Regions from separate parts of the Pelosinus fermentans DSM 17108 genome, predicted to be linked through region 1. Evidence: riboswitches for the same ligand, from Rfam matches in the RefSeq annotation. Region 1 holds a riboswitch; each other region holds the start of a gene.
The links. Region 1 has a riboswitch for cyclic di-GMP ahead of FR7_RS02010 (methyl-accepting chemotaxis protein). Riboswitches for the same ligand answer to the same signal wherever they lie in the genome.

Region 1 (4,292 bases):
CACTAGAGGCAGCAATCTCTTCCATTGATGCAGACTGCTCTTGGGCTGAGGCAGAAACAGTCTGGGTATATCCAGTTGTCTCACCATTAATTCTGTCGATTTCTTTAATTGAGGAAACAATTTGCTCACTGCCGCCTGCTACCTGTTGAATTGCAGCAGAAATATCCCGGATTTGATTGGAAACCTGTTCAATTAATTTCAATATCTCCCCGAAAGCCTTGCCTGCAATATGAACTACTTCTGAACCTCGCTTGACTTCATTCGTCCCCTCGGCCATTACGTTAACTGCTTTATCAGTATCACCTTGAATTTCACCAATTAGTACTGCAATATGTTTTGCTGCGTCCTGGGATTGTTCAGCTAGTTTACGAACTTCTTCCGCTACCACCGCGAACCCTCTGCCCTGTTCACCAGCACGTGCTGCCTCGATTGCAGCATTCAATGCAAGGAGATTTGTTTGACCGGCAATTCCAGCAATGGTATCGACAATTTGACCAATCTCTTTTGAACGATTGCCAAGTTTCTCGACTACCTGAGCTGAGTTCATTACTGTTTTCTCAATATTCTCCATCTGTTTTGTAGTATCTTCGATTGCCTTACCGCCATCTTGAGCAGCAAGCGCCGTCTTTTCAGCAGTAGCTGCTACATTTCCAGAGTGAGCAGCTACCTGCTGTATACTAGCAGACATCTTTTCAACAGCATCCTCGGCAACATCTACTGCTTTTATTTGTAGTGTACTGCCTGAAGCTACTTCCGTTATCGTTTCAGCGATTTGATTGGCAGCTACAGAGGATTGTTCTGCACTTGCCGTAAGTTCCTCGGATGATGCTGCTACCAGTTCTGCTGAAGTAGCAATTTGTTGAACCAAACTGCGTATTTTTTTTACCATCGTATCAAAATGGATCTCCATTGCATCTAATTCGTCTTTACCATCGGCACTCTGTGCGGCCGTCATACCTAGAGCAGCTACTTGTAAGGTTAAGTCACCTTCTGCCATTTTTTCAATTGCTTTATTCATTCTTATAATCGGCCTTGTTATTTTCCTTGAAACTAAAATACCAAAACCACAAGCAGCAATAAGAATCAAACCAATTGTAATAAAGGAGGATCTTAGAAAGGGGGCCAATTTCACAAGAATTTCTTCTTCCGGTACATTGATCCCCAAGCTCCAATTCGTTCCAGGAATAGGAGCGAAAGCAATGTACTTCGTAACGCCCTCGTCTGCGTAATTACCAGTTCCGGTTTCCGCATTGACCATTTTATTCATTATATTTTTAAGCTGATCTTTTGCATTAGGATCCTTTAATATATTCGTCTTCATGATTTGGTCTTTATCAGGATGAATGATGGTTAAACCATCGCCCTGAATTACATAGGCATAACCGCTTTGTGCAACCTTAATTTGATTCACACGTGAAATGAGAGCATCAATAGGCACTGTACCGCCAAGAGCCCCTATAACCTGGTTATTCTTTTTGATTGGCGCAACCACAGAAACCACCAATTTACCATCAGCCTTAGAGATAATTGGATCGGTAGTTGTCACTTTACCAGTTGACATGACCTGTTTAAAATATTCACGATCAGCGATATTTGTTCTATCCCCTGATGTATGAATGGATTGCCCCTTTGCATCTACAAGCCAAAACCGTGAATAAATAGGATTTCGCTTGGTCTCTTCTTTTAAATAAGCAAGTGCCCCCTGGGTATCTCCGTTAACAACACTTTGATTCGTTGCCAATATGGAAACCTCAATTTCACGAGTATCTTTCCACGTCCCAATGTCTTCAGCATAGGCATCTGCCCGATGAACAAGATCCTCCTCAACACCTGAAACCAATATGCTTTTTGCATTGTAGAAATTACATACTCCTAGAATGCTTAATGTTATTAATAGTCCAATTACTAAAACAGCTGTAACCTTTACCTGAATACTTTTCTTTATCCATATAAGCAAATTCATAAATAATTCTCCTCCATCCATTTTTCACTTATCATCCAAATTGCCAAATTACTATATGAAACCCGACCTATCCCGCCAAAAAAAATAGCACCCGCCCAAGGCAGGTGCTAATTAACTCATCACGATTCACTTAATTTATGATTCACTAGCAACCTGGCAATCATAGACAACTCGTCTTTAGACCCATAGCTTTGCGTCCCAACCTTTCAATTGGTTTGCCAAAATATTCTTTTCAATATTGTTTATTCTACACCCAATAACCTGTTTCGTCAATGAACGCAGAAATACAGCGTTGGGACACAGGGACAGGTTCCGTGTCCCAAAATAATTAACCCAATCTTTAGCTCATCATTACTAGGTATAAATTGATTGCCTTCTGTGCTGGCAATCATGATTGATTTGCCATTACTTTACTTGCCAAACCGCTGAGATAAAACTTTAGGCTAGAAAGACATTCTTACTACATAAAGGCTTACTATCCTCTGGCATCGACTTTAGCAATATCATAATAAGAACTTGCAGCATAATTTTCTTCAGCTTGTATTCTTTCTTGTAATTTATTATCAGGAAGCGCCGTCTTTGCTGTCAGTTGATACCCCATCAATGTTTGATCATTATTCATAAGTCCATGAATATTCTTATCATCCACCGCTTCCGTTTTTGACGCATCTTTGTCTTCGTCCTTATTTTTAGCAACCCTGCCTATCAAAATCTTGAAGTCTTCTCCTATAACTACATAAGTGCATTCATAGTCTCCTTCTTGTTGCGTAACGTATTGCCTTTTACCCTGATTACTATTCACCTCGCTCTTATCACTTTGCTCCAGACTAGACTTCCTTTGTGGCGAAAAAGAAACCCCAGTTATACCCAAACTCATAACGAATCACCATTCCCTTTATCAAATTTATTTAAAAAGCAAACAATCAATGCTTCGCTATTTTTACTGACCTGATAGCGTAAAAACAATCATCACGTAGAATGACTTGACACCTTCTATTATTATTATCGTATAAAGTGTGTACTATCTTTACTTCTTTGTAAATTTTTGCAGAAGCGATGATGACGGTTCTCTTGCTTCTCATAATTAAATTACGCCTTAAAAGTAGGAGAAGCGACGGAACCGTCCCCCATGCTTCGCAATCACCCTCCTTCTGGCGCTGGTTGCCGCCTGAAGAAGCAGTGAGTCCAGCTAACTAAGGTCAATGACTTTAGTTAGCTGGACTCACTGCTTTTGTTACTTTCATTGTCTACGATTTGCATAAAAGATGGGATATACCGATGGAATTAGTCGTTCCCTTGAGAAGTTTATTACATCGTCATAACAACGTGATGGGGCTGCCCGTCATCGCCCATTATAACGTAAGGACCATCCTTCATATCTCGCTCCGTAAGTACAACTTCCTGTCCATCAATTTGTAAAGCAATCCCACCAACGGACTTATGGGACGGATTTTCAACAGTAATATGGTAGGAGCTATTACCAAAACGGTAGCTGACGGAAAACCCTGGCCATTCGCAAGGAATACACGGGCAAATGTACAGGCGGTCACCACGGCGACGAAGGCCGAGAATCGATTCAACTCCCGCCTGATACATCCATCCGGCAGCACCAGTGTACCACGTCCAGCCGGCGCGCCCCCGGTGCGGCTCCGCTGTATAAACGTCCGCCGCAATGGCGTAGGGTTCGCCCGCATACTGCCGTACTTCATTAGGTGTGCGTGTGTGATTGAGAGGATTTAACATTTGGAATAATTCTAAAGCCTTATCTCCGTTGCCAAGCCCGCACCAGGCGATAATACTCCAGATAACGCCATGAGTATACTGGGCTCCGTTCTCCCGGATACCGGGCGGGTAGCCCTGAATATAGCCGGGGCTCGGATCTGTGCTGTCAAAAGCCGGTGTTAAAAGACGCACAACCGAAAGATCCCGGTCCACCAGTTCACGGTCGAATGACTGCATTGCCTGCAGTGCCTTTTCTTGTGGCGCCGCCCCTGAAATAACCGACCATGACTGGGCGATGGCGTCAATACGGCACTCCTCGTTATAGATAGAACCCAGCCATTGTCCGGCGTCAGTGAAAGCCCGCCGGTACCACTGTCCGTCCCAGGCATGCTGATCAAGAGAGGCTGTCAATTGCCTGCATATGTCCAGGCAGCGTTCTGCCTGCTCTACAGCACCGCGCTGCCGGCATAAATCCGCAAACCGATTTAGCACGTCACAGAGAAACCAACCAAGCCATACGCTCTCACCGCGGCCTTCAGCGCCGACATGACTCATACCGTCGTTCCAGTCGCCGATCCCGATCAGCGGCAGCCCGTGCTCGCCAAAG
Region 2 (4,292 bases), 3.2 Mb from region 1:
GAAAACATCGGCTAAGTATAAAAAACGGCATCACTAAACAAATTTGTCTAGTGATGCCGTTTTTCATTTTCATTTACTTATAACTTAAACTTACTGATGATCTCATTGAGTTCTTCTGCCATTTTTGCTAAGGATTCAGCATTATGATTGATCTCATGCATACTGGCACTTTGTTCTTCGGATGCAGCGGCTACCGTTTGTGCACTTGCTGCAGTTTCTTCTGCAACACCACTAATATTTTGGACATTCCCTACCATTGTTTGGGTTCCCTTTGCTGTTTCCTCAATTGTATGCGTTATTTGTGCAACTACTGTTTTTACCTTATCAAGCTTATCAATAATCACTTCAAACCCTCTTTGAGTGTTGAATGTTACTTGTTTTCCTGCTTCCACCTCATGGTTTCCTTCACTTACATGCAGGACAGCATAATCAATGTCCTCTGTCATTTTTTTAATAATTTCAGCAATGTGGTGTGTTGCATCAGCACTTTGCTCCGCCAGCTTCCGAACCTCTTCTGCAACTACTGCAAAACCTCTTCCTGCTTCACCGGCACGAGCAGCTTCAATAGCAGCATTCAACGCTAATAAGTTGGTTTGACCTGCAATGCCTTGAATGACTGTAACGATTTCCCGAATGTTTTCAGACCCTTTTGCTAAGGAATTTGCCGCCTCTGTAATACTGATCATTGATTTTGCAACAGTATCATTCTGTGTAACGATCTGAGTCAGTAAATTCATCCCTTGGCTTGCTTCTTCAACAGCATTTTGAGTGTTCGCATTCACTTCATAGGCGTTCGAATTCATTTCCTCAGTACTTGCAGAAAGTTCCTGAATCGTAGCGGACATCTCCGTTATATTTGTAGTATTCTGAGCTGACCCACTCGCAACTTCCGCTATGGTATTGGACACAATTTCTGCTGCACGCAGCTGTTCTTCTACTGTTGCACTTAATTCTTGACTAGATGCTGCCAAAGATTCAGAGTTTTGGCGTATTTGTCCCACTAGTGAGCGCAGAGCATTCTTCATTTGGGCCATTGCAGTAACCATATCACCTATTTCATCATTAACAGCAGCATGCTGCTCAGCAGTTGTTAAATCGAAATGACTGATTGCATCCATTTCATTCCGAACACGACGCAAGCGTTTCGCCATATACCTACTGTACCAGTATGCTAAACTACAAACGAACAGTATAACAAGCATACTTAAAATTCCAACCAAATTCTTAGTATCTTTTTGTTCCTGCATAAGTTTAACCGTTGATTGTTTTAAATATTTTTCTTCTAAATCAAAGGTTTTATCAAATTGCAGGTCTATCTGCTGTGATAAATTTCTCCCTTCCGCAAGCAACGTATCGAAGGAAGGACTGTTAGCTTTTCTTGCATCCATAAGCTGTCCCATTTTAAGACTATAGTCATCCATCATCTTTTCTAGTTTAACAGCTTCTGTTTTCACTTCTGGATTTTCCACACCAGATACAAATACTTTTAAGTCTTTTACGCTATCTTCAAATTCTTTTCTGGAATTTTGCTCATAGCTGCTAATCGAGTAGGCCATAAAACCTCGCAATTCAGCAATACCAGTATGCATACCATCCTGTGCCTTCGTGAGTAAGAGCATATTTGCGGAAGTATGTGTAATTAAATTTTCATATGTATCACTTGCTGTCGAATACTGATATGCTGTATATCCAAGCAGTATAAGCAGAAAGGAAATAGAAGTGAGGAACATACCTCCTAATTGTGCAATAATAGGTATTCTACGCATAAAATAACTCCTTTACATTTTAATTGTTGAGACGGCTGCATAAACTCTTTATCGCATCTCCTTCCATAAAAAAAACCAGATTGTTACATGAACTGTAATTCATATAGCAACCTGGCAGACATAGATAAAAATCGTTAGTCCCATAGCTTTGCGTCCTTAACTTTCGCTAAGTTTGCCGATCGTTCAATGGTATTGAATTTATGTATTAATAATTCTCCTCAAACCTCCAAAATCCTCTAAATTAAGACAAATTTTTCATCTTATTATTAAGCTCAACACCGAATTGAAGCAGGCTATAAATCAAGAAAAGAACATACAACTTCACTCATTGTATGTTCTTTCTTAAATGTCTTTTCGTTTTATGGAATACTTTTTCCAGCCTAAGACATCGTAGCCTTAACCCTCTCTTCTTGAGACATATCTGCTAAGTTTTTTACCTCAGTCAAATCCAATCCCAGGGTTTTGGCAATCCGTTTACCATAATCTTCATCGGCTTTGTAGAATAATGCAGTTTGTCGAAGCTGAATTCTTTTTTGAGCCTGCCCTAAATTACCGCATATATTAGAAATTAGGTTGCTTCTGTCAGTATCACTCATGACCCGACGGTATAATTCACCAGCCTGAACAAAATCTACATCTGACAAAACAAATGGATGTCTGTCCACTAAGCCTGTTACATCGATAGCAGGTACTGCATATTGAGCATCAGGTTCTGGACCATCAAAAGAATTAGGATAATAGTTCGGTCCCGCACCACCATTGCCGTCAATATTCATGACACCGTCCCGCTGGTAGTTGTTGGTAAGACCAGCTTTAGATGCATTAATGGGGATCTGATGAAAATTGGCCCCCAGTCGATGTCGCTGTGTGTCAGGATAGCTGAACAACCTTCCCAACAGCATCTTATCTGGTGATACCCCAATACCGGGAACAAAGTTGCCAGGAGCGAATGCTACCTGCTCAACTTCTGCAAAGAAGTTTTCTGGGTTTCGATTTAGCACCATTTTTCCTACTGGAATCAACGGATAATCTGCATGATACCAAACCTTTGTGATATCGAATGGATCGAATTTATAGTTCTTAGCATCGTCTGCCGTCATAATCTGAACATATACTGTCCATGAAGGATATTCTCCTGCTTCGATGCTGTCATAGAGATCTTTAGTTGCCCGATCAGGGTCTGTACCTGCTAATTCAGTAGCTTCTGCATCTGTAAGAGTCTGGAAACCAAGGTCTGCTTTAAAATGCCATTTGAACCAACAGTGTTCGCCGGCCTGATTGTAAAACATATAGGTATGGCTGCTGTGCCCGTCCATATGACGAAAGCTTTTAGGTGTGCCCCGGTCAGAAAACAAAATTGTCACCTGATGAATGGATTCCGGAGTAAGGGATAGAAAATCCCACATCATATCAGGATCTTTTGTATGTTTCGCTGGATGCCTTTTTTGAGTATGTATAAAATCAGGAAACTTGATAGCGTCCCTGATAAAAAAGACCGGAGTATTATTACCTACCATATCATAATTTCCCTCGTCGGTATAAAACTTCACAGCAAATCCACGTGGGTCACGCCGCAGAATCAGCAGATCCCTTTTCACCGCCAACGGTAGAAAAGCGCACGAAAAGATCTGTTTTCTTACCAATTTGCGAAAGGAAGTCAGCCCTGGTAAATTGCGTAATATCATGAGTAACTTCAAAATAACCGTGAGCTCCGGTTCCTTTGGCATGGACTACTCTTTCTGGAATCCTTTCCCTATCGAAATGTGCCAGCTTTTCAATTAGATGAGTATCGGACAAAAGTGTGTAGTGTGAGCTGCCAGTGGTAATGGAGTTTTGATCATCAGCTACAGGAATACCAAAATTTGTTGTTAATTTTTTCTTATTACTATCAACCATTAGCTTCACTCCTCCTCATATAATGTTAAAGAACGACTTATTTAGGGAAGAACCTTCTAACTTTTTCAGCATCAGCCTCCTTTCCTAGCCCAGTTACTTCAATACCTAATTATTGGCACTAAGATTATTTTTCTTAAAATACTTATTCTCCAAACATAACATTATTCCTTTATTTATAATCAATTATTTTTAGCTATTTCGCAGAGTCAAGGGACGGTTCCGAGACTCACTTTGTACGCTGAACCATATTTCTATCTACATCCAATAACTTAGCAATTTGACGAATTGATAGGTTTGATTTTCGTTTCAGTGTGTTAATAAGATCTCGCCGTAAATCTTCCTTCTGGCGATTTTTCAGATCACTACTATTGATATTATGTTTGACTAGAAAATGCATAATCAATTCTTTTGCTTGATTTTCAGTTTGAATCGCTTTCTCTTCTACATTCTCTTCTTGTAAATCTATGAACTTTCCATCATCCTGTATTTTTGAGTAGTCTATAAAAAGCTTCGTTGATTTCTCGATATCATCTGAAAACATTTCGAGTATAAAACGCTTATCGATACTATTGTTTTGATTTTTTGTCTCTGTAAAAATAAAATAGCTACTCCATTTGTATTCTTCTATCT
Region 3 (4,292 bases), 3.1 Mb from region 1:
CTCTGTTAGGATAGAATTTTACTAAATCCTCCGCTTCCAAATTTTTTAATGCTTCTCGCAGGGCACTCATGCTTACATTGAACTGCAGAGCTAATTCTTCTTGTTTTAACTGTATTCCCCCCTGCAGATCACCATTTAAAATTCTTTCACGAAGAGCTTCTGTAATAGCAGTAGGTATACTGCGGTGTGAGATTGTATTCGTTTTATAATTATTATTTTTCATAGCATTATTATAACATGTAACAAATTTAATTTCGATTTTCGAAAATCTTTTCTTTATTATACGCTTCCCTGCCAATACAGTAAATAATATTATCGATTGTATACAGTATATATTCGATAATTATTGTTACTTTCATCTTCTAAAACTATTGATTCTGCACTATAAAAATGGGATATTTAGATTCTCACAGAATCTAAATATCCCTCTGGTGCTCTAGTTTTTTATAAAATCTTATATGGAGAACTTTCTTATTTCTTGTTGCAATTCTCCTGCCATGTTAGCTAATGCATGACTGGAAGAAGCGATTTCCTGCATGGATGCGGACTGTTCTTCTGTCGCTGCTGAGATGCTTTGTGTTTCGCCGGAAGTATTTTTCATAATACTTTCAATATCCTGTACAGCAGTAACAATTCTTTGACTGCCAGTCTTCATTTGTCCGATGGAATCGGTTATCTGATATACTTGACTGGCTACCTGACCAATAAGCAATTCAATCTGTTTAAAAGCTGCACCTGCAGCGCTTACAACTTCATTGCCAATCTCAACTTCTCTTGTACCATCCTTCATTGTTACTACAGCTTCATCTGTATCTGCTTGAATTTCATTAATCATATCCGCAATTTGTTTAGCCGCCTGCTGGGATTGTTCTGCTAATTTCCGCACTTCTTCTGCTACAACAGCAAATCCGCGTCCTTGTTCACCTGCACGTGCCGCCTCAATAGCCGCATTTAAGGCCAGCAAGTTGGTTTGCCCTGCAATTCCTGAAATGGTATCTACAATTTGTCCAATTTCTTTTGATCGTTCCCCTAACTTGGCTACGACTCCTGCAGATCCTGAAATTGTCTTTTCAATAATATTCATTTGATTTACAGCATTGAAAACAGCCTTACTTCCCTGACCTGCAGCCGCTGCGGCCTCTTCTGAAGTCAAATTAACGGTTGCAGCATTTGTGACAACAGACTGTATACTAGCCGACATATCCTCTACAGCCGCAGAAGTTCCATTGATTGCTTGCAGCTGCAATTCTGCCCCCTGTGCTACCTCCGTAATTGAAGCAGCCACTTGAGTAGATGCATGGGCAGATTGTTCCGCGCTGGCTGTAAGTTCTTCTGATGAAGCAGCTACATGTTCTGCTGTTTGAGCGATCGCCCTAATTAGATTACGCAGATTTTCTGCCATAGTAGAAAAATCTGCAGCAAGTTGGCCAATCTCATCATTTGTCTGAATCGTAAGGTTTTGTTCCGAAAGATCTCCTCCAGCCATACGTTGTGCAGATTGAGATAAGATTGCAACATTTTTGGTAATTCCGCTCGACAATCTCCAAGAAGCAGTCGCTGACAATAAGATGCCAAGCAAAGCAGTTAGTCCAAATTGATATCCTAAAGCCGTGACCTGACCATATACATCTTTTACGTCAACGGTGATCCCCATTGTCCAGCCAGTAGCAGGAATCTTGGTATAAATCATTAACTTCTCTGCTCCGTTTGCCTCATAGGTTTGCATACCTTTATCCTGGGCCAGCATTTCTTTTGCAAATTTTTGCAATACAGGATCTTCATGAATGTTCTTTGAAACTTGGACAGCATCCGGATGAGCTAAAATAATCCCCTGCTGATCAATAATGGTGCCATACCCTTTTCCATTTACCTTAACGTCTTTAATCTTTTCACTCAGCAAATCTAGGGCTATATCAATGCCAACAACACCGCGAAAATTTCCTGCCTCACTTTTTAATGGTACCCCTGCGGACACAATATATTTTTTGGTAAATGCATCAACATATGCATCCGTAAAGACGAGTTTATTTTTTTCTTTTGTCTGCTGATACCACCCACGTTTACGGGGATCATACCCTTCAGGCAGTGTCGTTCCTGAACCATCAATCATTTTACCATCTTCTAATCCGGCATATAGATCCAGTAAACTAGGATCTGCTTTGTAGTTTTGTACAAAAGAAACCGGGATTTCCCTATCACCTAACACAACTCGAATATTCTCACTTGTTGTCACTGCGGTTTGCGCCTTCGCCAATAACCAGCCGTCTAATTGAGTTGAATAGGTATTGGCAACTGAGAACATTTCATTCTTAATATTTTCCTCTACCTGACTTTTCGCATAAAAATACCCCATCGTCGTAGCTACTAATAAGACCAGACTCGTAATCGCCATCATCATTAAAAATTTCATTTTTAATTTCATATATACGCCCTCTCCTCTCTCCTAACATTCCAATAAATAAAATACTGAAATAAGTGCCTCAATATAAAAGATTGCCAAGTTACATCATAATCAACAAACGATGCAACCTGGCAATCATAGATGTAACATCCTTAGACCCATGGCTTTGCGTCCCCACCTTTAGGTTGGTTTGCTCATTATGGTATTTTCTTCTATGTTTTTCGACATTTTTCTTCAATTTCCTTTCGCTTTACCAAAAAAATAATAGAACCTCCCAATTGAAGCGGTCTGCTATGTACCATATTTACCGTTCGTTCATACTATAAACAGCCTAGTACTTCATCTGCATTAAAAACGCTGCTGCTTTAGCAGTCTTTTTCCGTACTGCTTCGTTGTCTCCGCCTTGCAGATCAAAAAAAATCCTCGCTAAATTATCTATAGTTTTAACGCAGATGAGGTACTAGAATGCTTAATGTAAGGGAAGTGTTATCTTGGTTTTAAAATCTGATTTTCAAGATACCTTAGAGTTTTTCATTTTCTCAAATCTTCCCATCCTTATGAACCCAGGTAACGCTATGAATGTAGTTGTTTCCAATGAAATCATTCCTACAGCTCCCACTCCTCCTCTTACTCCTACATCTGCGGTTCCAACTGTCGCCACAGCACCTGTACTTGTTATTACACCAGAGACGTTAAAAGCATTGCAATCGTATACGATAAACAATTATCCCGATATAGGACTTCCTCAGGATATTGCCCAAATCGCCAAAGATTTCATTGCAAATCTTCCCCCGCTCATCCCCATTACCCAAACTACAGCTGTTAGCACAGCTGTAACTATATAAGATATCGTATCAAACAAGTCTTGCAACGCCAATTCCGATCCATGTAGCTGCAAATCCAAGCAGAAGATTAAGCCCTATATTATATAACGCTATTATCACATTAGAGTCCTCCAGTACACGAAAGGTTTCGTAACTAAAAGATGAAAACGTAGTTAAACCACCAACAAAACCAACGGTAACCAGTAGCCGCCAATAGGGATTTACAATGAAACGTTCTGTCGTCAGCGTCATAAATATGCCGATAATAAAACACCCTGCCACATTTACAATAAGTGTTCCATAAGGAAAATCAGCTCCAAACCGCTCAGAAGCCCATAGGGAAACTAAATACCGAGCTGTCGCTCCAATACTTCCTCCAACGGCCACCGCTATGATTCTCAACATTCTTATCACCACCTCATCCTTTACGCATTATACTTTTATCCACGACCTCCAGCAAAAATTAAAAAGGATCTTTCTCTGCGTTTATTTACAAAAAAATAGACTCCTACCAATATGTTGGTAGGAGTCATTACTGCATCAGCAGATTTAATGGCGAACCCCATCGCCCCCAGTAACTTATCAGCACAAAATCAGTGAATACTGACGCAAGGTACTAGTTTATGAATTTTGCTGCTTTCATTATAGCAGACCTCTTAAATCGGCGTCAATAGGACACTTTTGTTGTCCATTTCTATTATTCAAATCGGTTCTTCTTTTGTTACTTTTTCCAATGGTGGAATTGTAACATCTACCTTTACTCTTCTTTTCATAAAATCATCCAATAATGAATATACAACTGGTACAACCACTAAGGTCAAAATAGTTGAGGTAACCAAACCGCCAATAATCGCATGAGCCATAGGAGCACGTGCTTCAGCTCCTGGTCCAATTCCTAATGCTAGTGGAAGCATCCCAAAAATCATTGCTGCAGTTGTCATCAGAATCGGACGCATCCGAACTACAGCCGCTTCTACTAATGCCTGATTTCGTTCGATTCCTTCTCCCATACGTTGTTTGGCAAAGTCAATCAGCAAAATCGCATTTTTGGTTACGAGACCCATCAA

Region 2: another riboswitch for cyclic di-GMP. It lies ahead of FR7_RS17045 (methyl-accepting chemotaxis protein); the one in region 1 lies ahead of FR7_RS02010 (methyl-accepting chemotaxis protein).
Region 3: another riboswitch for cyclic di-GMP. It lies ahead of FR7_RS16375 (methyl-accepting chemotaxis protein); the one in region 1 lies ahead of FR7_RS02010 (methyl-accepting chemotaxis protein).

What each region holds. Positions count from the first base shown of each region.
Region 1 covers NZ_AKVN02000001.1:433,528-437,819, reverse strand. Annotated here, with positions in the region: gene FR7_RS02010 (methyl-accepting chemotaxis protein) at 1-1,963, opposite strand, end outside; cyclic di-GMP riboswitch class I at 2,108-2,193, opposite strand; gene FR7_RS02005 (hypothetical protein) at 2,439-2,840, opposite strand; gene FR7_RS02000 (glycoside hydrolase family 94 protein) at 3,272-4,292, opposite strand, start outside.
Region 2 covers NZ_AKVN02000001.1:3,672,107-3,676,398, forward strand. Annotated here, with positions in the region: gene FR7_RS17040 (helix-turn-helix domain-containing protein) at 1-15, shown strand, start outside; gene FR7_RS17045 (methyl-accepting chemotaxis protein) at 78-1,766, opposite strand; cyclic di-GMP riboswitch class I at 1,869-1,953, opposite strand; gene FR7_RS17050 (catalase) at 2,147-3,316, opposite strand; gene FR7_RS24560 (catalase) at 3,333-3,662, opposite strand; gene FR7_RS17060 (REP-associated tyrosine transposase) at 3,889-4,292, opposite strand, start outside.
Region 3 covers NZ_AKVN02000001.1:3,527,953-3,532,244, forward strand. Annotated here, with positions in the region: gene FR7_RS16370 (GntR family transcriptional regulator) at 1-223, opposite strand, end outside; gene FR7_RS16375 (methyl-accepting chemotaxis protein) at 455-2,422, opposite strand; cyclic di-GMP riboswitch class I at 2,521-2,606, opposite strand; gene FR7_RS16380 (hypothetical protein) at 2,893-3,246, shown strand; gene crcB (fluoride efflux transporter CrcB) at 3,256-3,630, opposite strand; fluoride riboswitch at 3,742-3,804, opposite strand; gene FR7_RS16390 (efflux RND transporter permease subunit) at 3,927-4,292, opposite strand, start outside.